Regions from separate parts of the Streptomyces sp. JW3 genome, predicted to be linked through region 2. Evidence: predicted binding sites of a transcription regulator. Region 2 holds the regulator's gene; the other holds the start of a gene.

Region 1 (10,629 bases), on a different contig from region 2:
GCCGTGACGGCCTGGGTGATGGCGGCTTCGGCGGCGTGGGTCTCGCGCAGGGCGTTGAGCATCACGAAGTCGTGGATGATGCCCTGGTAGCGCACGGCGGTGACGGGTACGCCGGCCTGGCGCAGCTTGTTGGCGTACGCCTCGCCCTCGTCGCGCAGCACGTCGGCCTCGCCGGTGATCACCAGGGCCGGGGGCAGGCCGGTGAGCTGCTCGGTGGTGGCGCGCAGCGGGGACGCGGTGATCTCGGCGCGCTGGGCGGGATCGGTCGTGTACTGGTCCCAGAACCACTGCATGCCGTCGCGGCGCAGGAAGTAGCCGGTGGCGAACTGGTGGTAGGACGGCGTGTCGAAGCTCGCGTCGGTGACCGGGTAGAAGAGAACCTGCTGGACGAGGGGGACGTCGCCGCGTTCCTTGGCCATCAGGGTGAGGGCGGCGGTCATGTTGCCGCCGACGGAGTCGCCGACCACCGCGAGGCGGGTGCCGTCCAGGTTCTTGGCGGCGCCCTCGGTGACGATCCAGCGGGCGACCGCGTAGTTCTGCTCGATGGCGACCGGGTAGCGGGCCTCGGGCGAGAGGTCGTACTCGGGGAAGACCACGGCGGCGTTCGCGCCGGTGGCGAGTTCGCGGACCAGGCGGTCGTGGGTGTGGGCGTTGCCGAAGACCCAGCCGGCGCCGTGGATGTAGAGGATCACCGGCAGGGTGCCCTCGGCACCGGCGGGGCGGACGATCCGGGCCCGGACCTGGCCGGTGGGACCGCCGGCGACGGTGATCCACTCCTCGTCGACGGCGGGCAGCGCCGTCTCGCCGGACTGGACCTCGTCCACCGCCTTGCGGCCCTCGGCGGGGCCGAGGTCGAACAGGTAGGGCGGGTTCGCGGTGGCCTCGACGAAGGCCTGGGCGGCGGGCTCCAGGACGGGACCGGCGGGGGTTGCCTCGCTCATGGCGGACTCCTCGGTTCGGGCGTGCGGCCGGAAGACTCCACCGGCGGGATCACCGGGAAGCGGCGGCACAGGAAGAAAAGTAGCGCCCTACTAAGTCGCGCGCAACTTATTTGTGGTCGACAGGAATCCGATAGGATGGACGTGCCGTGAACCGTGCCCGACCCGGGAGCCGCACCGTGCGCACGCCCCCCACCGAACCGCCCTCGTCCCCGCAGGGGTCCCTGCTCCTGGACGACCAGCTCTGCTTCGCCCTGTACGCCGCCTCCCGCGCGGTCACCGCGCGCTACCGCCCGCTGCTCGACGCGCTCGGTCTGACCTATCCGCAGTACCTCGTCCTGCTCGTGCTGTGGGAGCGGGACTCGATCTCCGTCCGGGATCTGGGGGCGGCGCTCCAGCTGGAGTCCAGCACCCTTTCCCCGCTGCTGAAGCGCCTGGAGGCGGCCGGTCTGCTGCGCCGCGAGCGCCGGGCCGACGACGAGCGATCCGTCGCCATCCGCCTCACCGAGGCCGGGGCCGCCCTCCAGGAACGGGCCGCCGAGGTCCCGCTCGCCATCGGGGACGCGATGGGGCTGACGCCGGAACAGGACGCCATGGCCAAGCAGTTGCTGCGGCTGATCACGGCCAATGTGTCGGGGCGAGGGCCGGCTCAGTGAGGGGCGGCCGGGCAACCGGCCGCCCCTCACTTCCTCGCCTCAGCCGCGCGCGGCCATCCGCACGAACGCCGCCCACTCATCGACGCCGATGGAGAGGCGGGCCTCTCGCGGGCGCTTGGAGTCACGTATCAGCACGGATGAGTCCGCGCTCGCCACCTCGACACAGTCACCGCCATTGCCTGCGCTGTGGCTGCTCTTTATCCAGGCGACCTCCACACACTGGCCGCCGTCACCCGCGCTGTAACTGCTTTTCACCCAGGTCGGTCCGGCTATCTGATCCGTGTCCTTCACATCTCTCCCAAGCGCTTCTCGACCCAGGTCAACGACTCACGAGGGGTCATGGCCTGCGCCCGAAGGACCCCGTACGTGGATTCGAAACCCTGGACCTTTGTGGGCTCCGAGTAGAGGGTGCTGTCGCTCTGCACCTCCGTGTATGCCATCCTGCGCCCTCCCTTGGCAAGGATCAACGTGAACGGGCCCGCCACACCGGCGTGCTCCTCGCGCCCATTCGGCATCACCTGGATTTCGATGTGCCGCTCCTGGCCGACGAGCAGCAGATGTTCCAACTGCGCCCGGTGCGCTTCTTGTCCGCCAAGGGGCCGGAGAAGGACGTGCTCGTCGATGACGAAGCTGAGGAGCGGTTTCGGGACACGGCACAACAACTGCTGTCGATCCTTACGAGCAGCGATTCGCTGTTCCACAGTCTCCGCGTCCAGCAGTGGACGCCACATGCCGAAAACCGCTCGCATGTACTCGTCGCACTACAACAGCCCGTTCACCAACTGGGCGTCACACGCGTGCAGTTCGAGCGCTCCAGCTTCCAGCTCCGCATACCGCCGAAAGAAAGACGGATACCGGGCCTTGGCCACCTCCTTCTTCATGGCCTTCAGCACGCCCCGCGCCCCCACCGCCCGGTCGATCGCGTCGATCATCTCCGGCTTCGGAATGCGCCGTCCCTGCTCCACCGCCGCGACCTGCGCCTCGCTGTACCCGACCAGTGCGCCCAACTGCGCCTGCGTGAGCCCCGCCGCCTCACGGAGCAGCTTCACCTGGCACCCGAAACACTGAAGGAAACCCCCACGGGAGTCATCCGGCTCCGCGCCCACGTTCATCCGCCGCGCCCCTTCGCATCCACTCAACCTCGCTCCGTGATCGGAGAGTAGAGCGGTGAGCGAGTCGCACGCAGCCCAATCGCATTCACTCAACGCGTACGTGTGCACACACTCCGTGCGATACCGTCCACGTAAACAAGTCGGCCCCCGCGACGGTTGCAGCCGTTCGCGAGGACCTGGACCACCAGTGGAAAAGGCTAGGACCTCCACCGTGATTTACCGGCACAATATCGCGCCCCCGCGCGCCTTCACCCAATTCTCGCACGACATCATCCGGCACCCCCGGCTGTCCTCCGACGCCGTCCGCCTCCTCACCTGGCAGCTGTCCCTCCCCGAGGGCGCCCGCGAGTCTCTCTCCCGTACTGCCGAACGAGCCCGCATCGGCGCCTGTGCCTTCGGCCGGGCCAAGCGGCAGCTCAAGGAGGAAGGGTTCGTGCACGAGCGTCGTGTGCAGGGGCCCGGCGGTCACTGGACGACTCAACAGCTCGTGTCCAGCACGCCGTTGAACGCCGCCGCGGCCGCCAAGCTGCTGGCCCAGGAGCCCGCCGTATCGCCGCAGGTCGTACCGAGTCCTCGTGAACCGGCCGCCGGTGAGCCGACTGCCCCGCCCACCGACGGTCATCCCAATCAAGACCCCGGTGAGAACACCTCCCACCAACCCCCCGAACCCCCCGAGCGGACGGCGTCGGCGGGCGACGAGGCCCACGCCCTCGTGGCCACCTTCCCCACCCTCTCCCCCGCCCTGCGCCACATCCCCCGCGCCATGCACGCCGAATTGGCCGCGATGACCGACCGCTGGCTCGCGGCTGGGCATCCACCCACAGCCGTGCGTACGCACATCCTGCGCGGCCTGCCCGACGACGGCACCCCGGTCCACCGCCCCGGCGGCCTGCTGCGGTACCTCCTTCGCGAGGTACCGCCCGTGCTGGAACCCCGCCCCGGTGCTTCCGGACCGCGACCCGCGCCCATGACCTCTCCCCGCCTGTCCGCTCTCCGCGAGTGCGAGGGCGACCATGTGCAGGCCACCCTCTTTCAGCCGGTCGGTGACGAGACACGCTGTATCCGCTGTACTCGCTGTACGGAAACCCCGCGCACCCCTACAGAACCCGGCCGTCTGGCCGTTCCCCCTGGTCAGGAGGGCCGACCGGCCGCGATCTTCGGTGCATGACCACTCCCGTCAACACCTTCGCCCTGCGCTTCTCCCCCACCCCTCGCGGCGCCCGGCTGGCCCGGCGGCTCGCCTCCCAGCAGATGGACGCCTGGGGCTGGACGTACGGCAGCCCGGTGCACGACACCGTCGAACTGATCGTCGCCGAGCTGGCCGCGAACGCCGTCACGCACGGCCGGGTGCCCGGACGGGATGCCGAGCTGCGGCTGCTGCCCCGACCCGACCTCGGACTCGTACGGATCGAGGTCGACGACGCCCGCGGGGAGCACCTGCCCCGGCCGACGAACGGCGATCCCGGTGAGGACGGCGGTCGCGGCCTGCTGCTGGTGGCCGCGCTCGCCGAAGACTGGGGAGTGTCCGAACGGGCCGGCGGGCCCGGGAAGACGGTGTGGGCGGTGGTCTCCGTCCGGACCGGTGCCGTTCACTTGCCCTCCTGCTCCACCTCGCCGCACATTTCTCGGACCTCCGTCAGCAACGCCGGATAGCCCTCGCCGTAAGTGCCGAGCGCGTGCCACACCGCGTCCAGGGCCGCGCGCAGTGGGTCGGGGTCGGCGGCGGCGGGGACGGCGGGGAGGGCGAAGTGCGGTTGGGAGATGCGGTCCGGTGCCCGTGGGACAACAGCGGGGTGCAGCACCGCGCCGAGGACGGGGCGCTCCAGCCCTGTCGGTATCTCATCGGGTTCCGCCGGTTCGAAGTGGCCCAGCAGGCGGCCCAGGCCCGGCCCGGACGGTGCCGACTTCGGTGCCGGTACCCAGCGGACTCCGGGGCTCGGCGCGGGCTGTGGCGGTTGGTACGGCTCCCGCTCCGGAGGTGTCGCCGCCCAGACCGACTTGTCGCGCGGCACCCGCGAGTCCGTGTGCAGCGCCTCCCACGACGCGGTCGGGTCGTCGAACGGCGGAGGCAGCGGGCGTTCCTCCGCCACCGCCGTGAGCGCCCGCGCGATCCACGGTACGTCCGTCAGACCCGCCGTCTCGCAGGCGCGGTGGGCGGCCCGTACCGCCACCCGGCGCTGGACGTCGGGTCCGGCCGCGTCCAGGGTGTGCACCAGGTCGGGGTCGAAGCGCAGCAGGCCGCGGACGTTGCCGCCCACGGCGCGCAGGGTGTCGCTCGGGAGCCGGCCGCCCCATTCCCAGCGCTCGCGGTGCAGGCGGCGCTTCTCGGCGGCGCGCGCTTCCGCTTCCTGGGCCCGGCGTTCGGCCTCGGCGCGCTGCTCGGGGGTGGGCGGCGGGGGGAGTTCGCGTGCGACGTCGTGCCAGTAGGCGGCGTGCGGTGAGGTCTGGCGGAGTACGCGGTCCGGGGCGGGCGGGGCGGGCCAGAACTGGAGGAGGTAGGTGTCGGCCGGTGGCTGTCCGGGCGAGCGGGTGTCCCGGTTACGGCCCTCGTCGAAGCCCCGGGCGCGGTAGCGCACCCGGTGGTCGGTCATCGGCAGGCCGAGGTCCCAGGCCGTGCCGCTGTCCTCCGGTGCCAGCAGGGTCTGTGCCGACATGGGACGGAAGGACGCCTCCACCGCCTCCTCCCACGCCGGGTCCAGGGCGGGTTCCTGCTCGTGCAGCTCGACCGTGAAACCGACGCTGCCCGTGTGCAGGCCGGTGATCAGCCAGAGGAAGCCGGGCGCGGCGGCCCCGCACAGTCCTTGGCTCTGGCCCGCGAACGCCTCGTCGCGCAGCGGGATCCGGCCGTCCGGATCGCTCTCCACGTAGGTCGTGCTGTACTCGACCCATACCTCGCCCCTGACCGCAGTACGCACCGCGCCCCCTCCCCTCGACCACTGCTCACAGCATGCCCGAGGCCACTGACAACGCGCGCAACGCGCCGGTGCCCGGCACCCCCGCCGAGGGGTGCCGGGCACCGGCGTTCAGCTCAAGAAGCTGCGGACAGCCTCAGTGGCTGTGGCCGTGGCTGTGGCCCGCGGCGGCCGGCTCTTCCTCTTCCTTCTTCTCGACGACCAGGGTCTCGGTCGTCAGGAGGAGGGAGGCGATGGACGCGGCGTTCTCCAGGGCGGAGCGGGTGACCTTCACCGGGTCGATGACGCCGGCCTTGACCAGGTCGCCGTACTCGCCGGTGGCGGCGTTGAAGCCCTGGCCCTTGTCGAGCTCGGCGACCTTGGAGGTGATGACGTAGCCCTCCAGGCCGGCGTTCTCGGCGATCCAGCGCAGCGGCTCGACGGCGGCGCGGCGGACCACCGCGACACCGGTGGCCTCGTCGCCGGTCTTGCCGAGGTTGCCCTCCAGCACCTTGACCGCGTGCACCAGGGCGGAGCCGCCACCGGAGACGATGCCCTCCTCGACCGCGGCGCGGGTCGCGGAGATGGCGTCCTCCAGACGGTGCTTGCGCTCCTTCAGCTCCACCTCGGTGGCGGCGCCGACCTTGATCACGCACACGCCGCCGGCCAGCTTGGCGAGGCGCTCCTGGAGCTTCTCGCGGTCCCAGTCGGAGTCCGTGGCCTCGATCTCGGCCTTGATCTGGTTGACGCGGCCCTCGACGTCGGCCTTCTCGCCGGCACCGTCGACGATGGTGGTGTCGTCCTTGGTGACGGTGATCCGGCGGGCGGTGCCGAGCACGTCCAGGCCGACCTGGTCGAGCTTGAGGCCGACCTCCTCGGAGATGACCGTGGCGCCGGTGAGGACCGCCATGTCCTGGAGCATCGCCTTGCGGCGGTCGCCGAAGCCGGGGGCCTTGACGGCCACCGCGTTGAACGTGCCGCGGATCTTGTTCACGACCAGGGTCGACAGGGCCTCGCCCTCGACGTCCTCGGCGATGATCAGCAGCGGCTTGGAGGAGTTGGCCTGGATGACCTTCTCCAGCAGCGGCAGCAGGTCCTGGATGGAGGAGATCTTGCCCTGGTTGATCAGGATGTAGGCGTCCTCCAGGACGGCCTCCATGCGCTCCTGGTCCGTCACGAAGTACGGCGACAGGTAGCCCTTGTCGAAGGCCATGCCCTCGGTGAAGTCCAGCTCCAGACCGAAGGTGTTGGACTCCTCGACGGTGATGACACCGTCCTTGCCGACCTTGTCCATCGCCTCGGCGATCAGCTCGCCGACCTGGCTGTCCTGGGCGGACAGCGCGGCGACCGCGGCGATGTCGGACTTCTCCTCGATCGGGCGGGCGGTGGCGAGGAGGTCGTCGGAGACCGCCTTGACGGCCGCGTCGATGCCCTTCTTGAGCAGCGCCGGGGAGGCACCCGCGGCGACGTTCTTCAGGCCCTCGCGGACCAGCGCCTGGGCCAGCACGGTGGCGGTGGTCGTACCGTCACCCGCGATGTCGTTGGTCTTGGTCGCCACCTCCTTCACCAGCTGGGCGCCGAGGTTCTCGTACGGGTCCTCGATCTCGACCTCGCGGGCGATCGTGACACCGTCGTTGGTGATGGTGGGGGCGCCGAACTTCTTGTCGATGACGACGTTGCGGCCCTTGGGGCCGATCGTCACCTTCACCGTGTCGGCGAGCTTGTTGACGCCGCGCTCGAGGGCGCGACGGGCGTCCTCGTCGAACTTCAGGATCTTCGCCATGGGAGCGTGAGCCCTCTTCCGGAAATTTTGGGGTTATACGGCACTGCGCCCCGGGCGCCCGGCTTCATAGTGGTGGCGGGGGCCAGGGGCGCAGCTGTCATGCGTGGTTCGAAGCCAGGTGCTTCGGGTGAACTACTTCTCGATGATCGCGAGCACGTCGCGGGCCGAGAGGACGAGGTACTCCTCGCCGTTGTACTTCACCTCGGTGCCGCCGTACTTGCTGTAGAGCACGACGTCGCCGACGGCGACATCGAGCGGAAGACGGTTGCCGTCCTCGAAGCGGCCCGGGCCAACAGCCAGGACGACGCCCTCCTGGGGCTTCTCCTTGGCGGTGTCCGGAATGACCAGGCCAGAGGCGGTGGTCTGCTCGGCGTCGAGCGGCTGGACCACAATGCGGTCCTCGAGCGGCTTGATGGCAACCTTGGAGCTGGTGGTCGTCACGATCCGACCTCCCCCTTCGGAGATCTCACGGGGTTAACTGTCTGAGGTGGCGACCAGGTGGATCCGTCGTCGCGGGTGCCGGACCTGCCCGTCGCGCAGCTGGCACTCTCCAGTGGGGAGTGCCAGACCTGAGACTATGACCGCGATTAGCACTCGGTCAAGCGGAGTGCCAATGCCGGCGGCGCGTCGGCGGGGATTCGCTGGTGACGCCGGTTCCTGAAGCGCGGTCGTCATCGGCCTGAACGGCCTCAGTCACCGCCGAAGTCACAGATAGTCCTCAAGCCGCCCCACCCGCAGCCCCCGCTCCTCGATCTCCCGCAGCACCCGCTCCGTACGGGCCGTCAATGACGGGCCCTTCGGGCGGTCGGGGTCGATGGCGATGATGTCGCCGGGGCGGAGGCGGGACTCGCCGTGGGTGAAGGTCAGGGTGCCGGCCGGGTCCGGTGCGGCGCGCCACAGGACGACCGCCGTGACACCGCAGTCGGCGGCCGCGCGCAGGGTGGCCGTGTCGTAGCGGCCGTAGGGCGGGCGGAACAGGCGGGGGCGGACGCCGAAGCGGGACTTCAGTTTGCGCTGCTGGCCGCAGATCTCGGCGCGCTGGCCGGCGTAGGGCAGGCCGGGCAGGGCGGGGTGGTCCAGGGTGTGGTTCTGGAGGCTCGCGCCGACCGCGCGGAGCTGGGCGAAGTGGCCGTACGCCGGTCCGGCCACCGTGTCGGTGAGGAACAGGGTGACCGGCAGCCGCCGGACGCGGACGAGGGCGGGGAAGCCGGGGTCGCGTTCGGCGCCGTCGTCGTAGGTGAGGAAGACGACGCGGTCGCGGGTGGGGACGTGGTCCAGGACGGGCGGCAGGTCGCCCGCCCCGCCCCCGGCCGTCCCTCCTCGGCCCGCCCCGCCCCCGCCCGCCCCTGGGCCGGCCGCGGGGGCGCCGGCCGGGGCGCAGGCGGTGAGCAAGGCGGCGACGGCCAGGGCGGCGGCCCAGGGAGCGGCCCAAGGAGCGGCCAAGGGGGCGCCGGCCGCCCCGGCCCGCCGGCGCCGCCTCACAGGTAGTCCTCCAGGCGGGCCACCGCGTACCCCTCGGCGGTGATCTTGTCCAGGAAGCGGCGGACCATGTCGGGCATGGTGCCGTCCCAGTCCTTGGTGCCCCGGAAGTGGGTGAGGACGATGTCGCCGCGGTGGATCTTCCGGTCCCACTCGCGGTAGTCCCAGTGGTCGACGAAGACCTCCTCGTTCCAGAGCGGGACGTGGGTGACGCCGCAGCTCTTGGCGGCGACCAGGGTGTCCTGGTTGTAGTTGCCGAAGGGCGGGCGGAAGACGGCGGGGCGTTTTCCGTACCGCTCGCGGATGACCTTCTGCATGCCACAGATCTCGTGCTTCTGCTCGGCGTAGGAGAGGCCGGGGAGGTACGGGTGGGTGAGGGTGTGGTTGTTCAGGGTGACGCCCCGGGCCTGCATCTTCTTGAAGTAGGCGTAGTCGTCCTTCACCAGGTAGTCGCTGAGGAAGGCGGTGTACGGGATCTTCAGGTCGCTCATCATCTTCAGGAAGCGGCGGTCCTTCTCGCCGCCGTCGTCGATGGTGAGGAAGACGATCTTCTCCTTGGTGGGGACCGTGGTGAAGACCGGCGGCAGGCCGCGTTCGGTGTGGTCGTCGACCTCGAAGCCGTCGCGGGTGGGGATCTCGGGTTTCTCGGCGGGGGGTGGGGGCGCCGACAGCGGGGCCCTCCGCAACCCCCAGCGCTTCGCCACGGCGTGCGCGGCGCGCAGCTTGGCGGCGTAGGCGTCCAGTGCGCGGGCCGGCGCCGCCTGGAGCGGCTGGCCGGCGGCGGGCCGTACCTCGGTGGAGTTCTGCGCACAGCCCTGGAGGCCGACGGCGACGACGGCGAGCACGGCGAGGCCGCCACGGACGCGCGTCTTCCGGAGGCGGGTACGAGAAGCCCGACTTTTGTCATTTTGTACTACTGCTCGCATGGTGCCGGATCTTCGCAGTCACCGGACCGCGCGCCCGCCCGACACGCGACCGGAGCCGGCCGGTCCACCGACTGGCCCACAATGGCCCGGTGAACGACCTCGACGCCCTCCTCGCCCTCGACACCCCCGCCGGCCGCGACCTCCTCGCCGAGGTGCGCGACACCGATCCGGCCGCGGAGCTGGCCGTCGCCACCCGGCTGCGCCGCGGCCACCCGGCCGACCTGGTGTCGGCGGCGCTCGGGCAGGCCCGGCTGCGGCAGCGGGCGGTGGCGAAGTTCGGGGCCGAGGACGCCGGGCGGATGTTCTTCACCCCGAACGGGGTCGAGCAGTCGACCCGGGCGAGTGTCGCCGCGTACCGCGCCCGGCGCTTCACCGAACTGGGCGTGACCTCCGTCGCCGACCTGTGCTGCGGGATCGGCGGGGACGCGATCGCGCTGGCCCGGGCGGGGATCCGGGTGCTGGCGGTGGACCGCGACCCGGCGACGGCCGCCGCGGCCCGCGCCAACGCCCGGGCGCTCGGGCTCGGCGACCTGATCGAGGTGCGGGAGGCGGATGTCCAGGAGGTGGCGACGGACGGGTACGACGCGGTCTTCGTCGACCCCGCCAGGCGGGGTGGGCGTTCAGGAGGGGCCGCGCGCAGCGCGTCGGTGAGGGGCGGCGGTCGGGCGACGGGTGGGCGGATCTTCGATCCCGAGGCGTACTCGCCGCCCCTGTCGTGGGCCGTCGCGGCGGCCCGTACGGCGGTCAGGGCGGCCGCGCTGAAGGTCGCGCCCGGCATTCCGCACGAGGCCGTGCCGGCGGGCGCGGAGGCCGAGTTCATCTCGGACGGCGGGGACGTGAAGGA
Region 2 (10,629 bases):
CTCCACGGTGATCTTCTTGCCGAGGTCGCCCTGCGCGACCGCCGTGGACACGGCGGCGATGTTGCGGACCTGGGAGGTGAGGTTGTCGGCCATGAAGTTGACGTTGTCGGTGAGGTCTTTCCAGACCCCGGACACCCCTCTGACCTGCGCCCGGCCGCCGAGGTTGCCTTCCGTGCCGACCTCGCGGGCGACCCGGGTCACCTCGTCGGCGAAGGCGGAGAGCTGGTCGACCATGGTGTTGATGGTCGACTTCAGCTCCAGGATCTCGCCCTGCGCGTCGACCGTGATCTTCTGGCTCAGGTCGCCGTTGGCGACGGCGGTCGTCACCTGCGCGATGTTCCGTACCTGGGAAGTGAGGTTGGACGCCATGAAGTTGACGTTGTCGGTGAGGTCCTTCCAGACCCCGGAGACCCCTCTGACCTGCGCCTGACCGCCCAGTTGCCCCTTGGTGCCGACCTCGCGGGCGACCCGGGTCACTTCGTCGGCGAAGGCGGACAGCTGGTCGACCATGGTGTTGACGGTCAGCTTCAGCTCCAGCAGCTCGCCGGTCGCCTCGACCGTCACCGTGCGGGTCAGGTCGCCGCGGGCCACCGCCGTGGTCACCGCCGCGATGTCCCGCACCTGCGCGGTCAGCCGGGACGCCATCGTGTTGACGGCCTCGGTCACATCCCGCCAACTGCCCGACAGCCCCCGCACCTTGGCCCGGCCGCCGAGTCGCCCCTCGGTGCCGACCTCGCGGGCCACCCGCGTCACCTCGCCGGTGAACAGCGACAACTGGTCCACCATCGTGTTGACGGCCCGGCCCAGATGCCGCAGGTCGCCGCGCAGCTGCCGGGTGCCGTCGTGCAGATCGACCCGCTGGGTCAGATCACCGCCGGCCACCGCGTCCAGCACCCGGGTGGCGTTGGCCGCCGGGGCCACCAGGGCGTCCAGCAACTGGTTGACGTCGCTCACCCGGGACGCCCAGCAGCCCTGCCCCGGGCTGGCCGACAGCCGCTCGTCCAGCCGGCCGTGCCGCACCAGTTCCCGTCCGACCCGCCGTACCTCGGTGTTGAAGTGCAGGTTCCGGGCCATGATCTGGTTGTGGACCGCGATCAGCTCCGCGACGATCCCGTGGCCCGGCTCCGCGACCTCGGTGACACTGCCGTCCCGGGTGGCGATCATGGCGGCGAGCAGGGGGCGCAGCTCGGAGACCCGGACCCGGTCGTCCACCGGTTCCTCTAATCCTTCGGGGCGCACACCGGGGCGCGCAGTGGAGCGCACATATGTAGCACGGTTCTCACTCATGGCGGCCCACTTCGGTGACTCGACGCTTATGAGCGGGGTCAGTCTGTCACTCTGTCGGCATCGACTGCGGCGTATTCGTACGAACTGCCCGGGGAGCTGTACATGGGGGCCATTCCGACGCAACGGGAGACCGCCTCCCGTGCCACCGGGGGGTCCGCGCACCCGTCGGAGACGTCCGCGCAGGTCTGCGCCGACCTGCCCGGCACGTCCCTCGCGCCGGGCGCGGCCCGCGCGCTGGTACGGGTGGCGCTCACCGACTGGACCGAGGCGGCCCTGCCCGGCACCGAGTACCTGACCGACCGGCACGCCGACGACGCGCTGCTGGTCATCAGCGAACTGGCCACCAACGCCGTGGTGCACGCCGGCACCGACGTCGGGGTGGCCTTCCGGCTGGAGCCGACGGGCACGCTCGTCGTCGAGATCTCCGACCGCCACCCCGCCCGCGCGCCCCGCAGCACCGACGCGGAGTCCTCGTCCGAGACACCCGAGTACGGCCGCGGGCTGCGGCTCGTCGCCGCGCTCTCCGAGGCCTGGGGGATCACGTACCGCACCGGCGTCAAGACCGTCTGGGCCCGGCTGCCCCCGGACGGCGACGCGGTCGCCGTCGCCGAGCGGATCGAGGCGTACGCCGAGGACCGCGCCCTGGAACGGGGCCTGCGGGTCGCGGAGATCCTCGGTGCGAGCGTGAGCGTGAGCGTGAGCGCGGGCGCGGGGCCGGCGCTCACGGCCGCGGCCGTGGACCGGGAGCCGAGGGGGCCGTGGGACTCGGCGAAACAGTGGGTGCGACGGGTCGCCGGCGGCACCCCGACGGAGCGGCGCGGCGCGGGGGAGGACGACCGGACGGAGGCCACGCCCGAGATCGGCCGGGCAGAGGCCACACCCGAAACCGGCCGGGCAGAGGGGACGGAGCGGGCCGAAGGGACTGAGCGGGCCCAGGACACGGAGCGGGCTCAGGACGACACGAAGCGGGTACAGGAGGCCGAACGGGCACAGGAGGCCGTACGGACACAGGAGGCCGTACGGGCCCAGGACACGGAAGGTGCCGGTGCCGGCCGGCGGGCCGTCCGGGACCGGCAGTGGCTGGGGCGTGGCGCGCTGTCCTTCCTCGCCGAGGCGTCCGACCTGCTGGCCGGGCAGCTCGACGAGGACAAGATCGCTTCCCTGGCCGGTCAGCTCGTCGTGCCCCGGCTCGCCGACTGGTGCGCGGTCTGGCTGGAGGACGAGTCGCTGGGCCGCGCCGACTGGGGCGACGGCGTCACCTCGGTCGGCGTCCGGCTGGCCCGGGTCTGGCACGGCAGCGAGAACCGCATCGAGGAGTTGCGGCAGGCCCTGGAGAAGGACCCGCCGCGCCCGCCCGACCCGTGGCGGTCCGGGCCGGTCGTCCACCCCTGGCCGGGCGACGCGCTCGGCCCGCGCGGCACCTGGGGCGCGGCGCTGGCCTACCGGCTCGTCGCGGGCGGTCGGCCGCTGGGCACCCTGGTCATCGGCCGGGCCGGCACCGTGCGCTTCCCCGACGAGATCACCGGCCTGGTCGAGGATCTCGGCCGCCGCGTCGCGCTCGCCATCGGCACCGCCCGCCAGTACGCCCGGCAGGCCACCATCAGCGCCGTCCTCCAGCGCGGCCTGCTGCCCGGCGCCGTCGCCGAGATCCCCGGGATGCGCAGCGCCCTGGTCTACGAACCCCGGGACAAGGGCGGCCCCAGCGGCGACTTCTACGACCTCTTCCCGGCCGGCGACGGCCGCTGGTGCTTCGCCGTCGGCGACGTCCAGGGCAAGGGGCCGGAGGCCGCCGTGGTCATCGGCCTGGCCCGGCCCTGGCTGCGGCTGCTGGCCCGCGAGGGGTACGGCGTCGCCGGTGTCCTGGACCGCCTCAACCAGCTCCTCCTGGACGACGCCATCGAGGCCGCGGACGCCGCGGCGCGGGCACTGGTGGCGGCCGGGGGCCGGCCGATCGGCCCGGGCGAGGGCCCGCAGACCCGCTTCCTGTCCCTCCTCTACGGCGAACTGGTCCCGTTCCACGGCGGAGTGCACTGCACCCTCGCCTCCGCCGGACACCCGCTGCCGCTGCTGCTGGCCCCCGACGGCGCCGTCCGCGCGGTCGCCGAGCCGCAGATGCTGCTCGGGGTCGTGGAGGACGAGACGTACGTCAGCGAGGACTTCGACCTGTGCGCCGGCGACAGCCTGCTGTGCGTCACGGACGGCGTCACCGAGCGGCGCAACGGCTCCCGCCAGTTCGACGACGAGGACGGCCTCGCCGCCGCGCTCGCCGGGTGCGCGGGCCTGGACGCCCAGCTGATCGCCGAGCGGGTCAGACGCCTGGTGCACGAGTTCGGCGACGGCCCGCCGGAGGACGACCTGGCACTGCTGGTCCTCCAGGCGGAGTGATCGCCATACCCCGTTCACAGCGGCGGACGCTACGATCCGGGCCGCGCCGAGCGGGGGAGCCGCCATGCCGGACAGCACGGACAGCACGGACAGCACGGACAGAGCCGGCATCGACCGGGAGTACCGCCGGCTGCGCACGCCCCTGATGACCTGGGTGACCCTCGGGTCCGGCTCGCTGGCCGTGCTGATGGCGGGCGAGGACGCCGCCACGAGCTCCGGGTCGCTCCCCCACGCCGTGCTGTTCGCGCTCTTCCTCACCACGGTGGCGCTCCTCAACTGGCGCGCCCACACCACCGTCACCGCCACCGGCATCACCGTGCCCGGCCCGCTGCGCACCCGCACCTGGGCCTGGTCGGAGATCCACACCATCCGGGCGGAGGGCCCGATGAAGGGCAGTTCGGCCCGCTCGGCGCACCTGTACCGCACCGACGGCGGCCGCAGCGCGCTGCCGCAGTTCGACCACGAGCAGCTCCCCGACCCGGTCGCGGAGGTGGACGACCTGCTCGCCACCGCCGTACGGCTCGGCCTGCTGCCGGCCGAGCCGCGCCCCGGTGCGGCGGCGCGGGTCGCGCGCGGGGAACGGCGGCGGAAGGCCGGGCGGCGGGCGGGGTGCTGCGGGATCGCCGGCTACGCCGCCCTGCTGCTCCACGACTTCTACGCGATCTTCACGGACGGCCGGACGGCCGGCACGGTCACCGAGTACGGCGTCACCGCGCTCACCATCGCCCTCGCGTACCTCCTCCTGGACCGCCTCGGCGAGCTGCGGCACACCCGCCGTACCGCCTAGGGCGCCCTGGCCCGGCCGGGCACCCCGCCCGGTGCGGGACAATGGAGCCCATGCCCTCCGCACTTCCCGACGGCGAGCCCGTCCCCGCCGACGGTGCGCTGCCCGCGTCCGCGTTCGCCGGGGCCGCGCACCGCCCCCTCGGCTTCTACCTGCACGTGCCGTACTGCGCGACCCGCTGCGGCTACTGCGACTTCAACACCTACACCGCCACCGAGCTGCGCGGCACCGGCGGCGTCCTCGCCTCCCGCGACAACTACGCCGACACCCTCACCGACGAGGTCCGCCTCGCCCGCAAGGTGCTCGGCGACGACCCCCGCGAGGTCCGCACGGTCTTCGTCGGCGGCGGCACCCCCACCCTGCTGGCCGCCGCCGACCTGGTACGGATGCTGGACGCGATCCGCGACGAGTTCGGTCTCGCGCCGGACGCGGAGATCACCACCGAGGCCAACCCGGAGTCCGTCGACCCGGCGTACCTGGCCACCCTCCGCGAGGGCGGCTTCAACCGGATCTCCTTCGGCATGCAGAGCGCCAGACAGCACGTACTGAAGATCCTAGACCGCACCCACACCCCGGGCCGCCCCGAGGCCTGTGTCGCCGAGGCCCGCGCGGCCGGCTTCGAGCACGTCAACCTCGACCTGATCTACGGCACCCCCGGCGAGTCCGACGACGACTGGCGGGCCTCCCTGGACGCCGCGCTCGGCGCCGGCCCCGACCACGTCTCCGCGTACGCGCTGATCGTCGAGGAGGGCACCCAGCTGGCCCGCCGGATCCGCCGCGGCGAGGTCCCGACGACCGACGACGACGTGCACGCCGACCGGTACCTGATCGCCGAGGAGACCCTCGCCGCGGCCGGCTTCGACTGGTACGAGGTGTCCAACTGGGCCACCTCCGACGCCGCCCGCTGCCTGCACAACGAGCTGTACTGGCGGGGCGCCGACTGGTGGGGCGCGGGCCCCGGCGCCCACTCCCACGTGGGCGGCGTGCGCTGGTGGAACGTCAAGCACCCCGGCGCGTACGCGGGAGCGCTGGCGGCGGGCCGTTCCCCGGGCGCCGGGCGGGAACTCCTCACCGACGAGGACCGCCGCGTCGAGCGGGTCCTGCTGGAACTGCGGCTGCGCGAGGGCGTCCCGCTTTCCCTCCTGCGACCGGAGGGCCTCGCGGCCGCCCGCCGGGCGCTGTCGGAGGGACTGCTCCAGGCGGGGCCGTACGACGCGGGCCGCGCGGTGCTCACCCTGCGCGGGCGGCTGCTGGCGGACGGGGTGGTCAGGGACTTGGTGGACTGATCACTCGGGTGGGTGAATCACGTCGGAATGCCAGTTCGGCCCCTAACCTGGTTCGTAGGCTGCCGCCAAAAGGGCGCGGCGGATGTGGAGGGCCACGGAGATGACAGCTGTGGACGAACGTGGAGTCGCGGAGTTCTTCGCGGGGTTCGAGCCTCCCGAGGGGCTCAAGGTCGAGTTGCTCCGGGGGGAAATCGTGATGATGGCCGGCCCTGATCTGGTGCACAACCGGATCGTCACTTCCCTGATGGACCAAATCCCGCACCGGCGCTGGGAGCGGCTTCAGACTCAGGACGTCGATGTCGTTGACGAGGCCAGCGAGCCCGTGCCCGATCTGGTGGTCATGGAGGTTGGCGTCGGCCCGGCATCGGGTCGTCTTCTACCGTCCCAAGTGATCACGTTGGCCGTGGAAGTGGTCTCGAAGACCAGCGTGGACCGGGACTATGGCGTCAAGCGTCTGATCTACGCTGCCGGTGAAGTGCCCGCGTACCTGATCATCGACCCCATCATGGCCCAGTGCGTGCTGTACTCGGAACCGGTCGGACGAGGCGAGGGAGCCGACTATCAGGTGCAGCGGATCACCAGGTTCGGGACGCCGCTGCCGCTGGAACAGTTGGGCGTTGAACTGGACACCACCCTGTTCGGCACCTACAAGGGCGTCAAGCCACATCACCGCCCGTGACGAAGTCGATCAGCTCCTCCACCCGCCCCAGCAGCTCCGGCTCCAGGTCCCGGTACGACCCCACCCGGGCCAGGATCGCCTGCCACACCGCCCCGGTGTTCTCGTCCGGCCAGCCCAGCGCCCGGCACACCCCGGTCTTCCAGTCCTGACCGCGTTCCACCCGGGGCCAGCCGGGGATGCCCAGCGCGGCCGGCTTCACGGCCTCCCAGATGTCGATGTAGGGGTGGCCGACCACCAGCGCGTGTTCGCTGGTCACCGACTCGGCGATGCGCCACTCCTTCGACCTCGGCACCAGGTGGTCCACCAGCACCCCCAGCCGGGCGTCCGGGCCCGGCGCGAAGTCGTCGACGATCGACGGCAGGTCGTCCACGCCCCCCAGGTACTCCACGACCACACCCTCCACGCGCAGGTCGTCGCCCCACACCTTCTCGACCAGCTCGGCGTCGTGCCGGCCCTCGACGTAGATCCGCCCGGCCCGCGCCACCCGTGCTCGCGCGCCGGGCACGGCGACCGAACCGGACGCCGTACGGGACGGCCGTACCGGACCCGGCGACGACGGCCTGACCAGCGTCACCACCCGGCCCTCCAGCAGGAACCCGCGCGGCTCCAGCGGGAACACCCGGCGCTTGCCGAAGCGGTCCTCCAGCGTCACCGTGCCCGCCTCGCAGCCGGTCACCGCGCCGCAGAACCCGGTGCCGGGTTCCTCGACGACGAGTCCGGGATCGGCGGGGACCTCGGGAACGGGCTGCGGCTTCTTCCACGGGGGAGTGAGATCGGCGGAGTACTGGCGCATTCCGCCGACGATACGAGGAACGCCACCGACGCGATCAGCGCGACACGCCGAACCGCGCCGCCAGCGCGTCCCGCTGGGCCCGCACGAACTCCGCGTCCACCACCGCCCCGTGACCGGGCACGTACCGGGCGTCCTCGCCGCCCAGCGCGAGCAGCCGGTCCAGGGCGTCCGGCCAGTGCCCGGGGAGCGCGTCCGGCCCGGCCTGCGGCTGGCCGGACTCCTCCACCAGGTCCCCGCAGAAGACCACCTCCGGACTGCCCGGCACCAGCACCACCAGGTCATGGGCGGTGTGCCCGGGGCCCACGTTCGCCAGCAGCACCTGCCGGCCACCGCCCAGGTCGAGCGTCCACTCGCCGCTCACCTGGTGCCGGACGGTCGCCAGCGCGTCCACCGCCTCCGCCGCCCGGCGCCGGTCAAGGCCGTTGGCCGTCGCGTCCGCCCGCAGCGCCGCCCGCCCCTCGCCGAGCACCGCGTCGACGCCCACCGCGCCGTACACCTCGGCCCCCGCGAACGCCGCCGCGCCGAAGACGTGGTCGAAGTGCGCGTGGGTCAGCGCGAGATGCGTCACACGGTGGCCGGCCAGCCGCTCCGCCTCGGTGCGCAGCCGCGCGCCCTCGCCCAGGCTCGACCCGGCGTCGATCACCAGCGCCGCGTCCCCGCCGACCACCAGCCCGGCCGTGCAGTCCCACACCGGCAGCCGGCGCCGCCCCACCCCGGCCGCCAGCCGCTCCCATCCCAGCTCTTCCCAAGTCACCGTCATGGCGGCGACGCTAGCGGTGCCGGCCCGCCGCGGACGGCAGCGCGGGCCCGGCCTTGCCGGGGGTGTACCCCACGGCCGTACACTGGGCCGGGGAAGTCTGGCACTCGCACGCTCTGAGTGCCAGGGCAGACAGCGGGCGGACGTGATCGGGAGGTGCGCGCGATGCTCAGCGAACGCAGGCTGCAGGTGCTGCGCGCCATCGTCCAGGACTACGTCGGCACCGAGGAGCCGGTCGGCTCCAAGGCCCTCACCGAGCGGCACAGCCTCGGCGTCTCCCCGGCCACCGTGCGCAACGACATGGCGGCGCTGGAGGAGGAGGGGTTCATCGCCCAGCCGCACACCAGCGCCGGGCGCATCCCCACCGACAAGGGCTACCGGCTCTTCGTCGACAAGCTCGCCGGGGTCAAGCCCATGACCGCGCCCGAGCGGCGCGCCATCCAGAACTTCCTGGAGGGCGCGGTCGACCTCGACGACGTGGTGGCCCGGACGGTACGGCTGCTCGCGCAGCTCACCCGGCAGGTGGCGGTCGTGCAGTACCCGTCGCTGACCCGCTCCACCGTGCGGCACGTGGAGCTGCTGCCGCTCGCGCCCGCGCGCCTGATGCTCGTGCTGATCACGGACACCGGGCGGGTCGAGCAGCGCATGGTGGACTGTCCGGCGCCGTTCGGCGAGACCTCGGTGGCGGATCTGCGGGCCCGGCTCAACAGCCGGGTCGCGGGACGCCGGTTCACGGACGTGCCGACGCTCGTCGAGGACCTCCCCGACGCCTTCGGCGCGGAGGACCGCGGTACGGTCGCCACGGTGCTCTCCACCCTGCTGGAGACGCTGGTCGAGGAGAACGAGGAGCGGCTGATGATCGGCGGCACCGCCAATCTCACCCGCTTCGGCCATGACTTCCCCCTGGTGATCCGGCCGGTGCTGGAGGCGCTTGAGGAGCAGGTGGTGCTTCTCAAGCTGCTCGGCGAGGCGAAGGATCCGGGCGTGACCGTGCGAATCGGTCATGAGAACGCCCATGAGGGACTCAACTCCACGTCCGTCGTGTCGGTGGGCTACGGTTCGGGCGGCGAGGCGGTTGCCAAGCTCGGCGTGGTCGGACCGACCCGCATGGACTACCCGGGAACGATGGGAGCGGTACGCGCAGTGGCACGGTACGTCGGACAGATCCTGGCGGAGTCATAAGTGGCCACGGACTACTACGCCGTACTCGGCGTGCGCCGCGACGCGTCCCAGGACGAGATCAAGAAGGCGTTCAGGAGGCTCGCCCGCGAGCTGCACCCGGACGTCAACCCCGATCCGAAGACGCAGGAGCGGTTCAAGGAGATCAACGCCGCCTACGAGGTGCTCTCGGACCCGCAGAAGAAGCAGGTCTACGACCTCGGTGGCGACCCGCTGTCCCAGTCGGGCGGTGGCGCCGGCGGCTTCGGACAGGGTGGCTTCGGGAACTTCTCGGACATCATGGACGCGTTCTTCGGCACGGCGTCGCAGCGCGGGCCGCGCTCGCGCACCCGCCGCGGCCAGGACGCGATGATCCGGATCGAGGTCGAGCTGGACGAGGCGGCCTTCGGCACGACCAAGGACATCCAGGTCGACACGGCCGTGGTCTGCAACACCTGCAACGGCGAGGGCGCGGCGCCGGGCACCAGTGCCCAGACCTGCGACATGTGCCGCGGCCGCGGTGAGGTCTCCCAGGTCACCCGGTCCTTCCTGGGCCAGGTCATGACCTCGCGGCCCTGCCCCCAGTGCCAGGGCTTCGGCACGGTGGTGCCCACGCCGTGCCCGGAGTGCGCCGGCGACGGCCGCATCCGCTCCCGGCGCACGCTGACGGTGAAGATCCCGGCCGGTGTGGACAACGGCACCCGCATCCAGCTCGCGGGCGAGGGCGAGGTCGGCCCCGGCGGCGGCCCGGCCGGTGACCTGTACGTCGAGATCCACGAGCTGCCGCACTCCCAGTTCCAGCGCCGCGGCGACGACCTGCACTGCACGGTCACCCTCCCGATGACGGCGGCGGCCCTCGGCACCAAGGTGCCGCTGGAGACGCTGGACGGCCTGGAGGAGGTCGACATCCGGCCGGGCACCCAGTCCGGCCAGTCGATCCCGCTGCACGCCCGCGGCGTGACCCACCTGCGCGGCGGCGGCCGGGGCGACCTCATCGTGCACGTCGAGGTCCAGACCCCGACCAAGCTCGACCCCGACCAGGAACGTCTGCTGCGCGAATTCGCCAAGTCCCGCGGCGAGGAACGGCCCCAGGGGCAGTTCCAGCCGGGGCAGCAGGGGCTGTTCTCGCGGTTGAAGGATGCCTTCAACGGGCGGTGAGCCGAGGGCGGCCGAGGGCCTCGGTGCGGTCGGCCGGAGGTCTGCCGGGGGTCCGGGGGTCGTCCCCCGGGCAGACGCCGTCAGCCGGGGCAGCAGGGGCTGTTCTCGCGGTTGAAGGATGCCTTCAACGGGCGGTGAGCCGAGGGCGGCCGAGGGCCTCGGTGCGGTCGGCCGGAGGTCTGCCGGGGGTCCGGGGGTCGTCCCCCGGGCAGACGCCGTCAGCCGGGGCAGCAGGGGCTGTTCTCGCGGTTGAAGGATGCCTTCAACGGGCGGTGAGCCGGGTTCGCGGGGGGCGGTGAGTCCGCCCCCGCGGCGACCGTGAACCGGTCCCTGGTGGTCCGG

Evidence for each region. The regulator HrcA, encoded in region 2, represses chaperone genes, less so after heat shock. The targets are predictions, from matches to a motif close to TTNGCACTCNGNNNNNCNGAGTGCNAA.
Region 1: groES (co-chaperone GroES) is a predicted target of HrcA. The motif match lies at 7,968-7,994, and genes of this name have one in related genera.

Annotation. Positions count from the first base shown of each region.
Region 1 is NZ_JBQOUX010000001.1:91,247-101,875, reverse strand. It holds gene ACTT8P_RS00570 (alpha/beta hydrolase) at 1-941, opposite strand, end outside; gene ACTT8P_RS00565 (MarR family winged helix-turn-helix transcriptional regulator) at 1,118-1,594, shown strand; gene ACTT8P_RS00560 (DUF397 domain-containing protein) at 1,634-1,885, opposite strand; gene ACTT8P_RS00555 (DUF5753 domain-containing protein) at 1,882-2,343, opposite strand; gene ACTT8P_RS00550 (helix-turn-helix transcriptional regulator) at 2,356-2,643, opposite strand; gene ACTT8P_RS00545 (hypothetical protein) at 2,918-3,874, shown strand; gene ACTT8P_RS00540 (ATP-binding protein) at 3,871-4,359, shown strand; gene ACTT8P_RS00535 (hypothetical protein) at 4,296-5,621, opposite strand; gene groL (chaperonin GroEL) at 5,755-7,380, opposite strand; gene groES (co-chaperone GroES) at 7,513-7,821, opposite strand; gene ACTT8P_RS00520 (polysaccharide deacetylase family protein) at 8,086-8,862, opposite strand; gene ACTT8P_RS00515 (polysaccharide deacetylase family protein) at 8,859-9,785, opposite strand; gene ACTT8P_RS00510 (class I SAM-dependent methyltransferase) at 9,875-10,629, shown strand, end outside.
Region 2 is NZ_JBQOUX010000011.1:45,726-56,354, reverse strand. It holds gene ACTT8P_RS07340 (HAMP domain-containing protein) at 1-1,164, opposite strand, end outside; gene ACTT8P_RS07335 (SpoIIE family protein phosphatase) at 1,390-3,672, shown strand; gene ACTT8P_RS07330 (PH domain-containing protein) at 3,737-4,459, shown strand; gene hemW (radical SAM family heme chaperone HemW) at 4,510-5,742, shown strand; gene ACTT8P_RS07320 (Uma2 family endonuclease) at 5,843-6,421, shown strand; gene ACTT8P_RS07315 (DUF3097 domain-containing protein) at 6,399-7,214, opposite strand; gene ACTT8P_RS07310 (MBL fold metallo-hydrolase) at 7,249-7,974, opposite strand; gene hrcA (heat-inducible transcriptional repressor HrcA) at 8,137-9,153, shown strand; gene dnaJ (molecular chaperone DnaJ) at 9,154-10,287, shown strand.